DNA from 4 places in the Janthinobacterium sp. SUN176 genome. Region 2 is predicted to be linked to each of the others. Evidence: predicted binding sites of a transcription regulator. Region 2 holds the regulator's gene; each other region holds the start of a gene.
The links. Region 2 encodes FNR, which switches genes on or off when oxygen is low (the NO sensors DNR and NnrR bind a similar motif). Its sites were predicted from a motif close to TTGATNNNNATCAA; they were not measured.
Positions count from the first base shown of each region.

Region 1: O3299_RS06495 (XrtA system polysaccharide chain length determinant) is a predicted target of FNR. The motif match lies at 2,070-2,083, and genes of this name have one in related genera.
Region 3: O3299_RS11240 (OmpW family protein) is a predicted target of FNR. The motif match lies at 2,222-2,235, and genes of this name have one in related genera.
Region 4: O3299_RS26270 (IPT/TIG domain-containing protein) is a predicted target of FNR. The motif match lies at 2,248-2,261, and genes of this name have one in related genera.

Region 1 covers NZ_JAPWIA010000001.1:1,459,343-1,463,554, reverse strand. The annotation lists gene O3299_RS06510 (serine protease) at 1-395, shown strand, start outside; gene O3299_RS06505 (long-chain N-acyl amino acid synthase) at 400-1,146, opposite strand; gene O3299_RS06500 (XrtA/PEP-CTERM system exopolysaccharide export protein) at 1,347-1,970, opposite strand; gene O3299_RS06495 (XrtA system polysaccharide chain length determinant) at 2,214-3,743, shown strand; gene O3299_RS06490 (XrtA-associated tyrosine autokinase) at 3,760-4,212, shown strand, end outside.
Region 2 covers NZ_JAPWIA010000002.1:67,162-71,373, forward strand. The annotation lists gene ccoP (cytochrome-c oxidase, cbb3-type subunit III) at 1-13, shown strand, start outside; gene ccoG (cytochrome c oxidase accessory protein CcoG) at 16-1,398, shown strand; gene O3299_RS19625 (FixH family protein) at 1,501-2,025, shown strand; gene fnr (fumarate/nitrate reduction transcriptional regulator Fnr) at 2,150-2,908, opposite strand; gene O3299_RS19635 (response regulator) at 3,158-4,212, shown strand, end outside.
Region 3 covers NZ_JAPWIA010000001.1:2,503,966-2,508,177, forward strand. The annotation lists gene O3299_RS11230 (methionine ABC transporter permease) at 1-601, shown strand, start outside; gene O3299_RS11235 (MetQ/NlpA family ABC transporter substrate-binding protein) at 634-1,461, shown strand; gene O3299_RS11240 (OmpW family protein) at 1,543-2,160, opposite strand; gene O3299_RS11245 (LysR family transcriptional regulator) at 2,307-3,203, opposite strand; gene fur (ferric iron uptake transcriptional regulator) at 3,444-3,881, shown strand; gene O3299_RS11255 (MerR family transcriptional regulator) at 3,951-4,212, shown strand, end outside.
Region 4 covers NZ_JAPWIA010000006.1:210,045-214,256, forward strand. The annotation lists gene O3299_RS26270 (IPT/TIG domain-containing protein) at 1-2,026, opposite strand, end outside; gene metH (methionine synthase) at 2,668-4,212, shown strand, end outside.

The DNA of each region.
Region 1 (4,212 bases), on a different contig from region 2:
CGCTGGGCGACGCGGCCACGGTGCGCGAAGGCCAGGCCATGGCGTTTACGGGGTTTCCGCTGGGCACCTTGCTCGGGCTGCACCACGTGACGCACCGGGCCACCGTGTCATCGCTGACGCCGGTGGTCATGCCCAGCGAAAACGCGCAGCGCCTCGACATCCGGCGCCTGGCGCAGCTGCAAAAAGCGCCGTACACCGTGTTCCAGCTGGACGCGACGGCGTATCCGGGCAGCAGCGGCAGCCCCCTGTTCGATCCCGAGACCGGTCTCGTCTACGGCATCGTCAACATGGTGTACGTCAAGGGCCTCAAGGAAGCGGCCATCAGCGCCCCGAGCGGCATCACCTACGCGATTCCGGGCAGCTACATGCAGACGCTCTTGCTGAAAAACAAATGAGTGATCAGTTGCGCCCCTGCCTCAGCCGGTCCGTAATGCCAGGCTCATCCCATGTCGGAAAAAAAAAGGGGTAAAACGACCGTTCACCCCCATGCTGTTCCATCAGGCCACCGTATTTACGGATCTGGGCCCCCATGTAATCGAGGTCCAGCCGTAGCAGCACGGCCGGCGCCCCCACGCGCGTGCACTCGCGCTCGCCGCCGAAGTCCTGGAAACCCAGCATGCGCTTGTAAAACACCACGTGGCGCGGGTTGACTTCGATCACGTAATCCGTAAAGCCGTGAATATTGTGGGCATAGATATAAGAGATATGAATCAGCGCCGCGAACACGCGCTTGCTCACCCCCTTGTCGATGGCCAGGCGCGACGGTTCGCACAGGCGCCGGCCTTCTTCGCGCAGCACGTCGAGCTTGTCGCGGAAGTTTTCATCGGCGGGCAAGCCGGTCTCGTCATTGTCGAGGCACAGGGTCATGGTGCCGACGGTGGTGCCGGCCGTTTCCGCAAACAGCGTGATTTTATTCAGGGCATGCGCGATGCCGGGATCGACGGCATAGCCGCGCCAGCCGTACATCTTGCGGATCAGCAAACTGGCCGCCTCGCGCCGGCCGCGCGAATTGGCCATGCGGATATGAAAGCGCTGCAGGTCGAGCTCATGCTCCATGGCAGGGTCGATCTGCCCCTCGCCCACCACCAGGTCATTGAAAGTACCGGGCGTGTCGAAGGAAATAATGGGTTCATCTTCAAAGCTCATCTTGTCCTCACGTTCATCGGCCGCCGTCGAGACGGACTGAAGCCAATGCCTTGTGACAAGAGAAAAACTGGAGAAGTTCCCGCGCCAGGCAAAAAAAACAGAAGAAATATGCTATTTAATAGCAAAATTGCATGCTGAAATTTGCCTGCAAGTACAAAATGACAAATATAAGTGCTGTTTTGATATTGCCGAGTCCGCTATTAAAAGAAGCTCTCCGGTATCAGCAGCACGTCGCCAGGGCGCATCATGACGTTGGCGGAAATATCGCCACGCTTCAGGAGGTCGTCGAGGCGCACGCCCAGCTGCTGCTGGTTGCCTTCCCGCATGCGGATGATGCTGGCCTTGTTGCCGGCCGCAAAATCGGTGATGCCGCCCACGGCGATGAGCACGTCCATCAGCGACATGCCCAGCCGGTACGGCAGCGCCTGCGGCTTGGCCGCTTCGCCGATGACGCGGATCTGCTCGCCATACGGGCCCGAGAAATTGGTGACGATGACCGTCACGACGGGCTGCTGGATGAACTTGCCCAACGCTTGCTCGATGTCGCGCGCCAGCTGGGTCGACGTCTTGCCGCTGGCGGGCAAATCCTCGACCAGCGGCGTGGTGATCTTGCCGTCCGGCCGCACGGCCACCGTCAGCGACACTTCCGGATTGCGCCAGACGATGATGTTGACGGAGTCTCCCGGTCCGATCAGGTAGTCGTGCATGGGCGCGCTGTCGTCGGAGGGCGCCAGCGGATGGGACGTGCGGCAGGCGCCCAGCAAGCCGGCGGCCAAGCCCAGGCCCAGCGTGTTGCAGACAAATGCACGGCGAAACGGATTCATGCGGAGCCTCTTCGAGTCGATGGCGCGTCCATGGCCGGCCCCGCAGAACCAGCCTGGGCCGCGAACTTCCTATGATTATTAAAACCCGGCAAGTCAACCTTGAGGCGTATCAAGAAGCAATCATCTTGGGAAATTTTGCCTCTCAGCCGCCCTATACTTTGCTTACTCAACAGGCAAGCATTTCTTGCAAGACGCCGTCGCCAGCCCATCGACCGTGCAGCACCGTCACCTGAAGGAAGCGACATGGAAGAATTGATACAGCAATTGCTTTCCAGCCTGAAAGGCATCTGGAAGTACCGCTGGCATGCGGTGCTGGTGGCGTGGCTGGTGGCCGTCGTCGGCTTCATCAAGGTGATCACCCTGCCCGACGACTTCCAGACGTCGGCGCGCGTGTTTGTCGATACGCAAACCATCCTCAAGCCGCTGATGGCCGGCATGACCAGCGTGCCGAACACGGAGCAGCAGGTGGCCATCATGAGCCGCACCCTGCTCAGCCGCCCGAACGTGGAGCGCGTCATGCGCATGGTCGACCTCGACCTCGATTCGAAGACCGTGCGCGAACACGAGGCCCAGCTCGACGATTTGATGAGCCGCATCAAGATCACGGGCACCAACGCGTATGACATCTACACGATCAGCTACAGCGGGCGCGACCCGAAGCTGGTGCGCGATGTGGTGCAAAGCCTGCTCACCATCTTTGTCGAAGGCAGTTTCCAGGGAAAAAAGGGCGATTCGCAAAAGGCGGTGCAATTCATCGACGAGCAGATCAAGAATTACGAGGACAAGCTGAGCGCGGCGGAAAACCTCGTGAAGGAATTCAAGATCCGCAACAACCTGCTGCTGCCGCGCCAGGGCATCGACTATGGAAGCCAGCTGCTGATGTCGTCCGATAGCCTGAACAATGCCAAGCTGGAACTGGTCGAGGCGGAACAGGCCCGCAAGGCCATCCAGAGCCAGATCGAGGGCGACGAGCCCGTGCTCGACCTGGAACCGAACGCATCGGCCATCGCGAATCCCGAACTCGACGAGCGCATCGCCACGCTCAACAAGAACCTCGACAGCCTGCGCATGCAATTTACGGAACTGCACCCCGACATCATCTCTTCGAAGCGCCTCATTGCCCAGCTGGAAGAACGCAAGATCGAGGAAAGCAAGCTGAAGACGGCGGCCGGCGACCCGGGCAAGAACTACAGCCCCATGCTGCAGCAGCTGAAGGTGGCGCTGACGGATGCGGACGCCAAGGTGGCCGCCATCCGCGCCCGCGTGCAGGAATACAACGCGCGCAATGAACGCCTGCTGGCGCAGAGCAATGCCGTGCCCGAGGTGGAATCGCAGCTGGCGCAGCTGAACCGCGATTACATCATCAACAAGGAAAACTATGAAAAGCTGATCGGCCGGCGCGAGGCGGCCAAGCTGTCGGGTGAGCTCAGTTCCACCACGGAAATGATGGCCTTCAAGATCATCGACCCGCCCACGGTGCAATATGCGCCCGTCGGCCCGAACCGCCCGCTGCTGTTCAGCGCGGCGCTGGGCGCGGCCCTGGTGGCCGGCGTCGCCACGGCCTTGCTCATCAGCCAGGTGCGTCCCACCTTCCTCAGCCCCGCCGAACTGCGCGACGCCACGGGCTTGAACGTGCTGGGCACGGTATCGATGAACTGGACGGCGCTGCAGCAAGTGCGCCGCCGTCGCGCCCGCTACGGCTTTGGCGCCTGCCTGGGCAGCCTGTTCGTGCTGTACGGCGGGGTCATGACGGCCGCGCTGCTGAAATTCTAGATCCCGGGGAGCGACGATGAGCAGCAAGGACAGCGGCAAGCAGGAGCCCACCATCCTGGGCGTGGCCGAGGCCGGCGTGCCGTATGGCGCAGCGGGCGCGGCGGGGGCGGATGGCGCGGACGCGGCCAGGTCGCCCCAGTACCGCCCCCTGAACCTGGCCCGGCTGGCGGAGCAAGGCATGCTCACGCAGGAAGGCGGACGCAGCTCGGTGGCCGAGGATTTCCGCATCATCAAGCGCCCGCTGCTGCGCCAGGCGCGCGCCAGCGGCGCAGAGGCCATCCGCCACGGCAACCTGATCGTCGTCACCAGCGCCATGCCCGGCGAAGGCAAGACCTACTGCGCCGTGAACCTGGCCATGAGCATCGCCATGGAAATGGATATCACGGTGCTGCTGGTCGATGCCGATGTGGCGCGCCCGTCCGTGCTGAAAGTGCTGGGCCTGCCGCCGGAGCCGGGGCTGATGGACGTG
Region 2 (4,212 bases):
ACCCGCAAAGTAAAAATGGAACCTCAAGTCATCAAGATGTATGCGGCCCGCGAGCAAATCTACCCTCGCGAGGCCAAAGGACGCTACGCTACCTGGCGATGGGTATGCGTATGGCTTACCCAGCTGGCGTTCTACGGCTTGCCGTGGTTGACCTGGAATGGCAGGCAAGCCCTGCTGTTCGATTTGACCACGCGCAAGTTCTACATTTTCGGCGTCGTGCTGTGGCCCCAGGATTTCATCTATCTGGCGGCCCTGCTGATCATCTGTGCGTATTTGTTGTTCCTCGTCACGGCCATTGCCGGGCGGGTGTGGTGCGGGTTCTCTTGCCCGCAAACGGTATACACGGAAATTTTCCTGTGGGTCGAACGCCGCATCGAGGGCACGCGCAGCGCGCGCATGGCCCTCGACAAGCAGGGCCCCTCCGTGCGCAAGGCGTTCAAGAAGACGGCCAAGCACCTGGTATGGGGCGCCATCGCCCTGTGGACGGGCTTTACCTTTGTCGGCTACTTCACGCCGATCAAGGAACTGGCGCAGTCGGTGACCACGCTGAACTTCGGTCCCTGGGAATGGTTCTGGGTCTTGTTCTACAGTCTGGCAACCTACGGCAACGCGGGCTGGCTGCGCGAGCAGGTGTGCAAATACATGTGCCCCTACGCGCGCTTCCAGAGCGCCATGTTCGACCAGGACACCCTGATCATCACCTACGATGCCAAGCGCGGTGAACCACGTGGCGCCATGAGCAAGAAGGCCGGCAACAACGACAAGCTGGGCGATTGCATCGACTGTACCCTGTGCGTGCAGGTGTGTCCGACCGGCATCGATATCCGTAACGGCCTGCAGTATGAATGCATCGGTTGCGCCGCTTGCGTCGATGCCTGCAACAGCGTGATGGACAAAGTCGACCGGCCACGGGGACTGGTACGCTACAGTACCGACCATGCGATGGAAAACAACTTCAATTCGAAGCAGATACGCCAGCGCGCCATGCGCCCGCGCGTCTTGATCTACACTTCCATCCTGGCCCTGATCATCATCGCCGTGTGTACTTCGCTGGCCCTGCGCACGCCTCTGAAAATGGACGTGATCCGCGACCGCGGTTCCATGGGACGCGAAGTGGAAGACGGCATGATCGAAAACGTCTACCGCCTGCAGATCATGAACACGTCGGAGCAAAGCCAGCATTTCAAAATCAGCGCTTCCGGCTTGCCGGGCCTGACCTTGCTGACGCGCGAAGAAGTGACCTTGCAGCCGACGGAAACGCTGGGTTGGCCGATCCGCCTGCGCGTGCCGCACGGCGTGGGAGAGAAGGGCTCGAACAAGATTGCGATCGAATTGCAATCGCTGGACGACCCATCGCTGCATGTGCGTGAAAGCGCGGTATTCATCGTGCCGCGTTAACAAGGAAAGGCGGACGGGGACCGGGTGCCCTCGCCGCCGCCACGAAGTTGCAGGAAGGCCGGTCCCCATGCGGGGACTGGCTGATTAAACAGGAGAAATATCATGTCCGACAGTCTGAAACTGCAAGCACCCGTTGCACCGTGGTACAAGCATCGCTGGCCATGGCTGCTGATGATCGGCCCCGGCCTGTCCGTGGTCGTCGGCAGCTTCATGGGCTATATCGCGTTTACGCAGCCCGATGCGCTGGTGGTGGGCGATTATTACAAGCAGGGCAAGGCGATCAACCAGGATTTGAAGCGCGACACGATCGCCAGCGACCTGGCGATGGATACGCGCCTGTCGTATGACGTCGCTGCAGCGCGCCTGACCGGTTCCGTGCACAGCTTCGGCAAGGCCTATCAAGCGCCTTTGCAGCTGCACCTGGCGCATGCGACCCTGCCGGAAAAGGATATCAAGGTGCTGGTGCAGCCCGACGCAGCCGGCAATTTTTCCGTAGCGCTGCCGATGCTCGAGCGCAGCCGCTGGCAAGTGCTGGTGGAAAACGACAAACGCGAGTGGCGCCTGTCCGGCATCTGGACCTGGCCCCTGCAGCGCAGCATCGCGCTGCATGCGGATGAAGAGCTATAACGTACAGCGCCGGGAAAACCGTAGCGAGCGGCAGTGATTTGTGGTTGAGAAGCGCAGCTGTGCTATAGCACAGCGAGCATCGCAAGCCGCAAAGCGCGACGCGCAGCAGGTTTTGACGGTGCTGTTACTTGCAGACGTCCGTGCCGGCCGTAATGGCTTTCAGCTTGGCCGGCTGCAGGATTTCAATTTCCCGGTTCGAGACGCGCAGCCAGCCTTCCTTCTTGAACTTCGACAGCAGGCGGCTGACGCTCTCGATGGTCAGGCCCAGGTAGTTGCCGATTTCCTCGCGCGACATGCGCAGCTGGAAATTGCTGCCCGAATAGCCGCGCGCTTCATAGCGCGACGCCAGGTTGACGATGAAGGCGGCAAAGCGCTGCGTCGCCTGCATGTTACCCAAAAGCAACATGACGCTTTGCTCGCGCGTGATTTCCTGGCTCATCATGCGGTGGAAATGGCGCAGCAGGGTCGGCATGTTGCCCAGCAATTGTTCCAGGCTGGAAAACGGGATTTCACACACTTCGCTGTCTTCCAGCGCCACCGCATTACAGTGGTGGCGGTCGGCGCTGATGGCGTCCATGCCCAGCAGTTCACCCGCCATCTGGAAGCCCGTCACCTGCTCTTCGCCGCCCGGATTGATCTGGTACGTCTTGAAATGCCCCAGGCGGATCGCATACAGGTTCTGGAACGAGTCGCCGATACGGAACAGCGAGGCGCCGCGCACGATCTTGCGGCGGCGGCCGATGATCTGATCCAGCCTGTCCATGTCGCCCACATCGAGGCCCATCGGCAGGCACAATTGATGCATGCTGCAGGTCGAGCATCGCGCACGCAACGCCTCCACGTTCACGGTGGGCAAGGTTGGAGTGAGTAGCGCTTCAGTCATGTCGGTACCTTTTAGAAAATGCAACAACAAGTTTACTGCATACAGCCGCATACAGGGTTGCCGTATGCCAATTTCACCGTAAATTCGGCGAATAAACGACGTCCAGCCTTTAATTATATGGCAACATCGTCAAAAGCCCGTACGGGGCGGGCAATTTGCGCGGCGGCGCTTGCCAAGCTGGGGCATTGATAGGAAAATTCCTGACAGCATTATCTGCCGCCTGTGCCGCCCGGTACTGAAAAGGAAATCATGAAGCCTCTCGGCATTAAAGCAAAAGTCGCGCTGGCCACCAGCCTGACCTCGATCGCCATGATCGCGCTGGTCACCATGATCCAGGTGCAGCACATGCGCGACGACTTCACCCGAGTACTGCTGAGCCAGCAATCGTCCCTGATCAGCCGCACCGCCGCCGAACTCGACGACAAGCTGGGCATGCTGCTGCAGATCGTCACCCTGACGGCCAGGCAGCAGCCGCCGGAATTGATCGCCCGGCCCGCCCAATTGCGCGAATACTATTCGCGCCGCTCGATGCTGGTGCTGTTCGATGACGTGCTGGTGCTCGACGCGCATGGCGCCGTCGTGGCCGACATGCCGGAAGTAGCGGGGCGCGCCGGCATCAACGTCGCCGAGCGCGAGTATTTCCAGACCGTCCTGCGCACGCGCCAGCCCATGATCACCGAACCGATGCTGGGCAAGTCGAGCGGCATGCCCATCGTGCAGATGGTGGCGCCCGTGCTGGCCGCCGATGGCCAGGTGGCCGGCGTCGTGATCGGCGTGCTGCGCCTGTACAAGGACAACCTGCTGGGCCGCCTGCGCTCGGAAAAGATCGGCAAGAGCGGCTATTACTTCATCCTCACGCGCGGCGCCGTGCCGCGCTACGTGCTGCATCCCGATACCAGCCGGCTGCTGCAACCGCGCCAGCCGAACGCCAACCTGACGACCACCCGGCTGCTGAAGGAAGATGGCGAAGGCAGCATGGTCAGCACCAACAGCCGCGGCATCACGGCCGTCAACAGCTTCAAGCGCCTGAAATCCGTGAACTGGCTGCTGGCCGCCTCGCTCCCCGTCGAAGATGCCTTCGAACCGTTCGATGGCGTGCTGTACCGGCTGGTGCTGTGGAGCATCCTCGCCTCGCTGCTGGCCGCCTTCGTGCTGGGCTGGGTCACCGTGCGCCTGCTGTCGCCGCTGGTGCGCCTGCGCGACACCCTGCAAGCCCTGCGCACCAGCGGCAGCCGCTTCACGCCCGTGCCGGTGCAGCAGCGCGACGAAATCGGCGAACTGACGGAAGCGTTCAACGGCCTGAT
Region 3 (4,212 bases), on a different contig from region 2:
CATGCTGGGCATCGGCCTGACGGCCGCCATCCTGATCGGCGGCCCGCTGGGCATCTTGCTGTTCCTCGTCTCGGAAGGCCAATCGCTGGAAAACCGCCCACTGTCGACGATCCTCGGCTGGCTGGTCAATACCGTGCGCAGCTTCCCCTTCATCATTCTGCTGGTCGCCCTGACGCCGTTTACACGCATCATCGCGGGCACTTCGATCGGCCCGCTGGCGGCCAGCGTGCCGCTGTCGTTTGCCGCCATTCCCTACCTGGCGCGCCTGGTGGAACAGAACCTGCGCGAAGTGCCGCGCGGCGTGATCGAGGCGGCGCACGCCATGGGCGCGTCGGAAATGCAGATCATCTTCCGCGTGCTGCTGGTGGAAGCGCGTTCCGGCCTGGTGCTGGCCCTGACCGTGCTGTCGATCAGCTTCCTGTCGTATTCGGCAGTGGCCGGCGTGGTGGGCGGCGGCGGTATCGGCGACCTGGCCATCCGCTACGGCTACTACCGCTTCGAGACGGACATCATGGTCGCCACCGTGGCCATCCTGATCGTGCTGGTGCAAACCATCCAGTTCGCCGGCACGCGCATCGCCAAGCGCCTCGACAAACGTTAATTCATATTCAGTATTTCAGTACAAGGAAAAGCATGAACCACATTCGCCGCAACCTGCTCCTGGCCGCTGCCAGCCTGGCCTTCGCCACCGCCGCCCACGCCAAGGACCCGAAAGAACTCGTCATCGGCACCAGCTCCGGCCCGTATTCGGACCAGCTGAAGCTGGGCATCAAGCCTATCCTGGAAAAACAGGGCTACAAGGTCAAGATCGTGGAATTCAACGACTACGTGCAGCCGAACTACGCGCTGGCCGAAGGCTCGCTGGACGCCAACGTGTTCCAGCACATCGTCTACCTGACCAAGTTCGCCACCGATAACAAGCTGCCACTGAGCTCATTGATCACCGTGCCGACCATGCCGATCGGCCTGTACGGCGGCAAGCAGAAAACGCTGGCGGAAGTCAAGAACGGCGCCACCATCACCATGCCGAACGACCCGACCAACCAGGCGCGCGCGCTGGTGATGCTGGCCAAGATGGGCTGGATCAAGCTGAAACCGAACGTCGACCCGCTGCGCGCGTCCGAGCGCGACGTGCTGGAAAACCCGAAGAAGCTGAAACTGGTGCCACTGGAAGCGGCGCAGCTGCCACGTTCGCTGGCCGACGCCGACTACGCTTTCGTGAACGGTAACTTCGCCCTGGCCGCCGGCATGAAGCTGACGTCGGCCCTGAGCGTGGAAAAGATTTCGGACAGCTACATCAACCTGGTGGCCATCCGCACGGCCGACAAGGCCAAGCCATGGGTGAAGGACCTGGAAGCGGCCTACCGCTCGCGCGCCTTCCTCGACGCGACGAACAAGTATTTGGCCGGCTACGAAAAGACGGATTACCAGCTGGCGCTGGAAAAGACGCTGAAAAAATAGACCGCTGCATGCCATGCAAAAAGGACGGCCAAGGCCGTCCTTTTTTATTGTCCGCGCCGCGCGGGCGCAGTCATGCCTTGCTTAGAAGCGGTAGCCGACGCCGACGCCGATCAGCAGCGGATCCACCTTGACTTCGCTGGCCTTGGCGCCGCCGATGAAGACGTCGCTGCGGATCTGCACTTTCTTGATGTCGAAGTTCAGCGACCAGTTTTTATCGAGCTTGTAGTCGACGCCAGCTTGCAGCGCGAAACCCCAGCTGTCGTGTTCCAGGCGGCCGGCGCCGTTCAGCAATTTCACATCGGAAATATTCGTGTAGTTCACGCCGGCACCCACGTAAGGGCTGAACTGTTTTTCAGGCATGAAGTGGTATTGCAGCGACAGGGTCGGCGGCAGGTGCTTGAAGGTGCCGACTTGGCCGCCATCGAGCTTGACGTCATGCTTTTGCGGGTAGGTCAGGATCAGCTCGGCAGCGATATTCGGGGTGAAGAAGTACGAAATATCGATTTCAGGAATCGTCTTGCTGCTGACCGTCAAGCGGTCCGATGCACCGAGGCCACCAACAGGAGTCGATTTATCGGCCGGATCGATATGCACGGCGCGCGCACGGACCAGCCATGGGCTTTCCTGTGCCATTGCGTTGCCGGCGAATGCGCCAATGGCGGCCAGGACGATTGCTGCTGCAGTTGCGGACGTTTTCATTATGTTTTCCTCTGTCGTTAAGTAACGCTGCGAAGTCTAAGAGTGCAGTGCAACAAAAACTTTGATCCACATCAAATAGTGCTATATGGCATCACCAGAGGGATTTTTTCCTTTGCCCAGGTCAAAAATTGCCGCATTGCAGCGCATCAATGCACGTCGGCAAACAGGCTGGCGACCCAGTCGGCAAACACGCGCACGCGCGGCGACAATTGCCGGTGGTGGGGATACAGCACGGACACGGGCAGCGGGTCGGGCCGCCAGTCCCGCAGCACTTCCACCAGTTCGCCGGCCGCCAGCGCCCGCTCCAGGTGATAACGGGGCGCCTGGATCAAGCCCATGCCCGCGCGGCAGCAGGCGTGATACGCGTCGGCATTGTTGACGGACACGGTGCCTGGCAAGGCCACGCTGTGGCGCTGTCCCGCCACCTTGAAATCGAAGGGCCAGACCTTGCCCGTCTGGGCGGAAAAGAAATTGACGGCACGGTGGCCATCCAGCTGCGTCAGATGCTCCGGCGTGCCGTGCGCGGCCAGGTAGGCGGGGCTGGCGCACGTCACCTGGTCGAGCAGCGCCACGCGGCGCGCCACCATCGACGAGTCGCCCAGTTCGCCCACGCGCAGCACGCAATCGACGCCTTCGCGCACCAGGTCGACGAGGCGGTCGCCCATGCCGATTTCCAGTTCGATCAGCGGATAGCGGGCGCAGAACCGGTCCAGCACGGGCATGACGAAGTGCATGGCCAGGGTCGCGTGCAAGTCGATGCGCAGCTTGCCGGCCGGTTGCTGCGCCGCCGAACTGAACACGGCTTCCGTTTCTTCCAGGTCCGCCAGCAGGCGCACGCAGCGCTGGTAATACGCGTCGCCATCGGGCGTGGACGTCACTTGCCGCGTGGTCCGCTGCAGCAGGCGCACGCGCAGCCGCGCTTCCAGTTGCTTGATCGCATGCGTGACGGTGGCCTTCGGATAGCCGAGGTCATGCGCCGCCTGCGTAAAACTGCGCAGTTCGACGATGCGCGTAAAGATGCGCATCGCATCAAATCGGTCCATGCCCCCTCCATTGTTATTTCCTGCCGCACAGTATAGCGATTCGACCGCCACTTTTCAGCAGCAACCAATACTGCCGGCATCAGTTGCCCGCCACGCAAGCACCACTTGCGCCGATGTCACTGGATTGCCGCCCGCCCGCGCGGCATACTATTTACAGCACACACATGAGAATGGTAATGATTATCATTTGCGATATAATGCAATACCTCGCTAGGGCGACTACAAAAAGGAATGGGAGACATGGATATATTGAGGGAACTGCGTGAATCGGGCTTGAAAGTGACCATCCCCCGCTTGCGGATTCTGCAGCTGTTTCAAGAAGGCACGATCAAGCACCTGAGTGCGGACGATGTCTACAAACTCTTGCTGGCTGAAAAGATCGACGTGGGCCTGGCCACCATCTACCGCGTGCTGATGCAGTTTGCCGAAGCGGGCATCCTGTTTCGCCGGCATTTCGAATCGGGCCACGCCGTCTTCGAACTGAACGAAGGGCAGCACCACGACCACCTGGTCTGCACGGGTTGCGGCAAGGTCGATGAATTCGTCGACGAAGGCATCGAACTGCGCCAGAACGAGATCGCCGCCGAGCGGGGCTTCGTGCTGCACGAGCACGCGCTGTCGCTGTACGGCACTTGCGCCGAGTGCACGGCGAAGAAAGTGCCGCCGCGCCGGGCCTGAAGATGCCTGGGCCGTTTGGGCGCCGCTGCCATACGGTAAGATTCGCTCAAGCTTGAGAAAGGATCACCCATGTACATCGGAGAAATCGCCCGCCTGGCGGGCACCTCGCCCAAGGCCTTGCGCCACTATGAAGCGCTGGGCTTGCTGGGCGACGTGCGCCGCGCCGGCGCCTACCGCGTCTACACGCAGCAAGACCTGGCGCAAGTCAAACTCATACGCCAGGCGCAGGCGCTGGGCTTCCGCCTGGCCGAACTGCTGCCCATCCTGGCCGGCGACGATACGGACTGGGCCGCCCTGTCGCAGCACATCGCCGCCAAGCGCACGCAGATAC
Region 4 (4,212 bases), on a different contig from region 2:
CATGGCCGCTGCCGCTGGCAGCGGTGCCGATGCGCGCCGACGAGGCAACGGCCGGGCGCAGGGCCACGCCGCCAGGCGTAATGCGGCCGGAAATGGTCAGGTAGCCGTTCTCGGCCACGGCCATGCTGGCGGCCAGCACATTGCTGCCCGTAATCTGCGTGCTGCGTTTTTCCAGGAATTGCTGCACCCGCGCATAGCTGTAGTCGGAGAACCAGGCGCCGCTGCAATAGCTCATCACGTCCTTCATCGGCGTGTTGCCATAGACTGCCTTGCTCAGCTGGCCGATGCTGCCTGCATAGTTGCTGTTGTACAGCGGTTGCGGGCCCAGATTGCCATTCGCATATGGGTAGTCGACAGCAGCGCCAGCCGGACCGCCGCAGGGAACGTGCTGCAGCGAGTGATTATGGCCCAGCTCATGCACGAGCGTAGTCAGCCACAGAGGCCATTGATTGGAGAATGGGTCGACCGCCGCGATGCTATTGGACTGGGCATCGAGGCCGATGGCCGACGTAAAGTCGTTGCCGCTGCTGCGCTGGTTGATGTAGGCCAGGCCGGCGGCGTTGGTGACGGACATCTTCGGCACGAAACCATAATAGTAGGCGCCGCTGTCTTCCAGCGCGCGCCGGTTTTCCAGCTTGCCCAGGGCATCGCTCCACCAGCTGTCGGCCGTGCTGCTGCCCGGCATGCTCAGTGCGGCGCGCGTCGTGATGCTGATATTTTCTGTCGCATACGGATACACGCGCAGCAGCGCGGCGCGGATCACCTCGGCGTCAGGCAGTTGCGCCACGCCATCATCGGTGCTCAAGGGCACGAGCACCAGACGGATCTTGGCCAGGCTGGCCACCACGGGCGCCGCTTCCTGGCTCACTTGCACGCCGTCATTGCCGACGGCCGTCACGCTCACGCGCACGCCGGGCAAGATCCAGCCTGCAGGCAGGACGGCACTGAAATTGCCGTTGAAACTGTCATCGTGCTTCGTCGTCGGCAAGAGCGCCGGCCCCGTCATCGCGATGCTGCCCAGGTTGCTGCCATTGGCGGCGGTCGCATTCAAGGTGACCGCCGGGCTGGCCTGACCCGCCTGCGCGGCCAGCACGGACACGCGCACGGCGGCCGGCTTGCCGCGCGTCAGGCGCAAGGCCGTATTGCTGGCATTCAAATTCAGTACTTGCGCGAAATCAATGCTGCCCAGGGTAAAGGCCGACACCGTGCCCGCATTCACGGCGATGCGCGACGCCGCCGCCAGCATCACGTTGCCCGTTGCCGAGTCTGGTGCAGACAATACCAGCTGGCTGGCAGTGGCACTGACGATGACGGCCGGCGTATTGCCCACCGACGCCGAAGTGACCTGGTCAAGATTGCTGCCCTGCACCGTCACGGACAAGCGTCCGTTGTTGACGGCCGAGGTGATCGACGTCACCGTCACGCTGGCCAGCACCGTGTACGTGTCGCCGCTGAGCACATCATTGTAGGGACCGCGCACCGTCAGCGCGCCTGTCGCCGCGCCCGCAGGCACCAGCACCGTCACGCTGCCGGCCGTCTGGCTTTGCGGCGTTGCCGCCGCACCATTGCCAAACTGCACCGCCGTCACGGCGCCCATGCCGCCGCCCGTGATCGTCACGCTGGAACCGACGCCGCCCGTCGCCGGTGCGACGCTGCCCACGCTCAATGGCAGGTACACATTGACGTTATAGCTGGTGGCCGCCGTGCCGCTGGCGCTGACGAGGTTCAAGGCGCCCGATACGGGCACGCCCGGCATGGTCAGGGTGATGCTGGTGTCGCTGGCGGCGCTGGTGGCAACGGTCACGCCGCCCACCTGGAAAGCCGTCACGCGGCTCAGATTCGTGCCTGTAAGCACCAGGCTGCCACCGACGGCGACATTCGCCGCCGAAACGGCCGTCACGGCAGGCAGCAGCACGGGCGTACCCGACGTGGTCGCCACCACCGTGTCGCCGCCCCCACCGCCACCACCGCCGCAGGCGGACAGGCCCAGCATGACAAACAATGCGACAAGCAGATGGTTTTTCATGGCTGGCAACCATGTTGATGCAGCGCGATGCCGGGAAGGACACGAGATAAATGTGACATATTGGTGACTTTTGGTGAGAATTTAATTTCGAAGAACCAATATTATGGTTTAGTTCGATTCCCAAAGACAACTATTAATGCTTTTGATTCAATTGGTTTTGATAATAATTAAAATATCTGCTTGGCAAACTTTATTCTGAGCATTACTCCCCTCACTCTGTGTTGGCTAAAATCAAAATTACTTTCCTTTGCAGCTATTGCCATTCGACTCATTAAAAATATGCTGATGCGGCGCAAATAATGTGGAAATTTTTCCACAGCCTAGACGCCATACTGTTCTGCCAACTTTGCTGGAAGAATTAACGTTTTGAGTAAGATTTTCAGGAATGTAATTTTCAGAAGCAGGCGTGGCGGCAGGCGATGTGTTGCAAGAAGGCCTGCCGTGGGGCGAACGGCCGCTTTTGCTTAAAACCAAAGCAGCCTGATGCCGTATAATTTTAGACCCGGTGAAATCAGGCGATTGCCACCTTCTGCCTGCCCTACCCGGCCGGCAACTCTCCGTCAGCTGATCCTGCTGACCCGCATCCGCCTCGTAACGTCTTGTCGCCGCGCCGCCGCCCGTTTGCCTATTGAAAGCATGAAATGAACGATACCGTGATCCCCGCCATGTCCCCGACCGAAGCCACCTTGCGCGCCATTCTGGCGCAGCGGATCATGATTCTCGACGGCGCCATGGGCACGATCATCCAGCAATACAAGCTCGACGAAGAAGCGTACCGCGGCGGCCCCGCCGGCCGCTTCATCGATTTCGCCGCGCCGGCCGACAGTGGCGCGCGCGAACTGTTCGTCAAGGGCAATAATGAGTTGCTGACCCTGACGCAGCCGCACATCATCCAGGAAATCCACGAGCGCTACCTGGCGGCCGGCGCCGACCTGATCGAAACGAATACCTTCGGCGCCACGACGATCGCGCAAGACGATTACCACATGGCCCACCTGGCCTATGAAATGAACGTCCAGGCGGCCAAGCTGGCGCGCGCCGCCTGCGATAAATATTCCACGCCGGACAAGCCGCGCTTCGTCGCCGGCGCCCTCGGGCCCACGCCGAAGACGGCGTCGATCTCGCCAGACGTGAACGACCCGGCCGCGCGCAACGTCACCTTCGACCAACTGGTGGCCGCCTACCTGCAGCAGACGCAGGGTCTGGTGGAAGGCGGCGCCGACGTATTGCTGGTGGAAACCATCTTCGATACCTTGAACTGCAAGGCGGCCCTGTTCGCCATCGACCTGTTCTACGAGCAAAACCCGGATGTCGTGCGCCTGCCGCTGATGATTTCGGGCACCGTCACGGACGCGTCGGGCCGCATCTTGTCGGGCCAGACCGTGCCCGCCTTCTGGAATTCCGTGCGCCACGCGAAACCGCTGACCATCGGCCTGAACTGCGCGCTGGGCGCCGCCCTGATGCGCCCGTACGCGGAAGAGCTGGCCAAGATCGCCGACACCTTCGTGTGCATCTACCCGAACGCGGGCTTGCCCAACCCCATGAGCGACACGGGTTTCGACGAGTTGCCAGCCGACACGTCCGCCCTGCTGCGCGAATTTGCCGACGCGGGCTTCCTGAACATGGCGGGCGGCTGCTGCGGCACCACGCCCGAGCACATCGCCGCCATTGGCGAGTTGCTGTCGAAAAACACCCCGCGCACCGTGCCGGCCCCATCGCACGACTTGCGCCTGGCGGGCCTGGAACCGTTCGTCGTCAATGACGAGTCGCTGTTCGTCAACGTGGGCGAGCGCACCAACGTCACGGGCTCGAAGGCGTTTGCGCGCATGATTCTCAACGAGCAATACGACGAAGCCTTGTCCGTGGCGCGCCAGCAAGTGGAAAACGGCGCGCAAGTGATCGATATCAATATGGATGAAGCCATGCTCGACTCGCTGGCCGCCATGACGCGCTTCCTGAACCTGATCGCCTCGGAACCCGACATTTCGCGCGTGCCCATCATGGTCGACTCGTCGAAATGGTCGGTCATCGAAGCGGGCCTGAAATGCGTGCAAGGCAAGGCCATCGTCAACTCGATTTCCATGAAGGAAGGCGAAGAGGAATTCCTGCGCCAGGCCAAGCTGTGCCGCCGCTACGGCGCGGCCGTCATCGTCATGGCCTTCGATGAGAAGGGCCAGGCCGACACC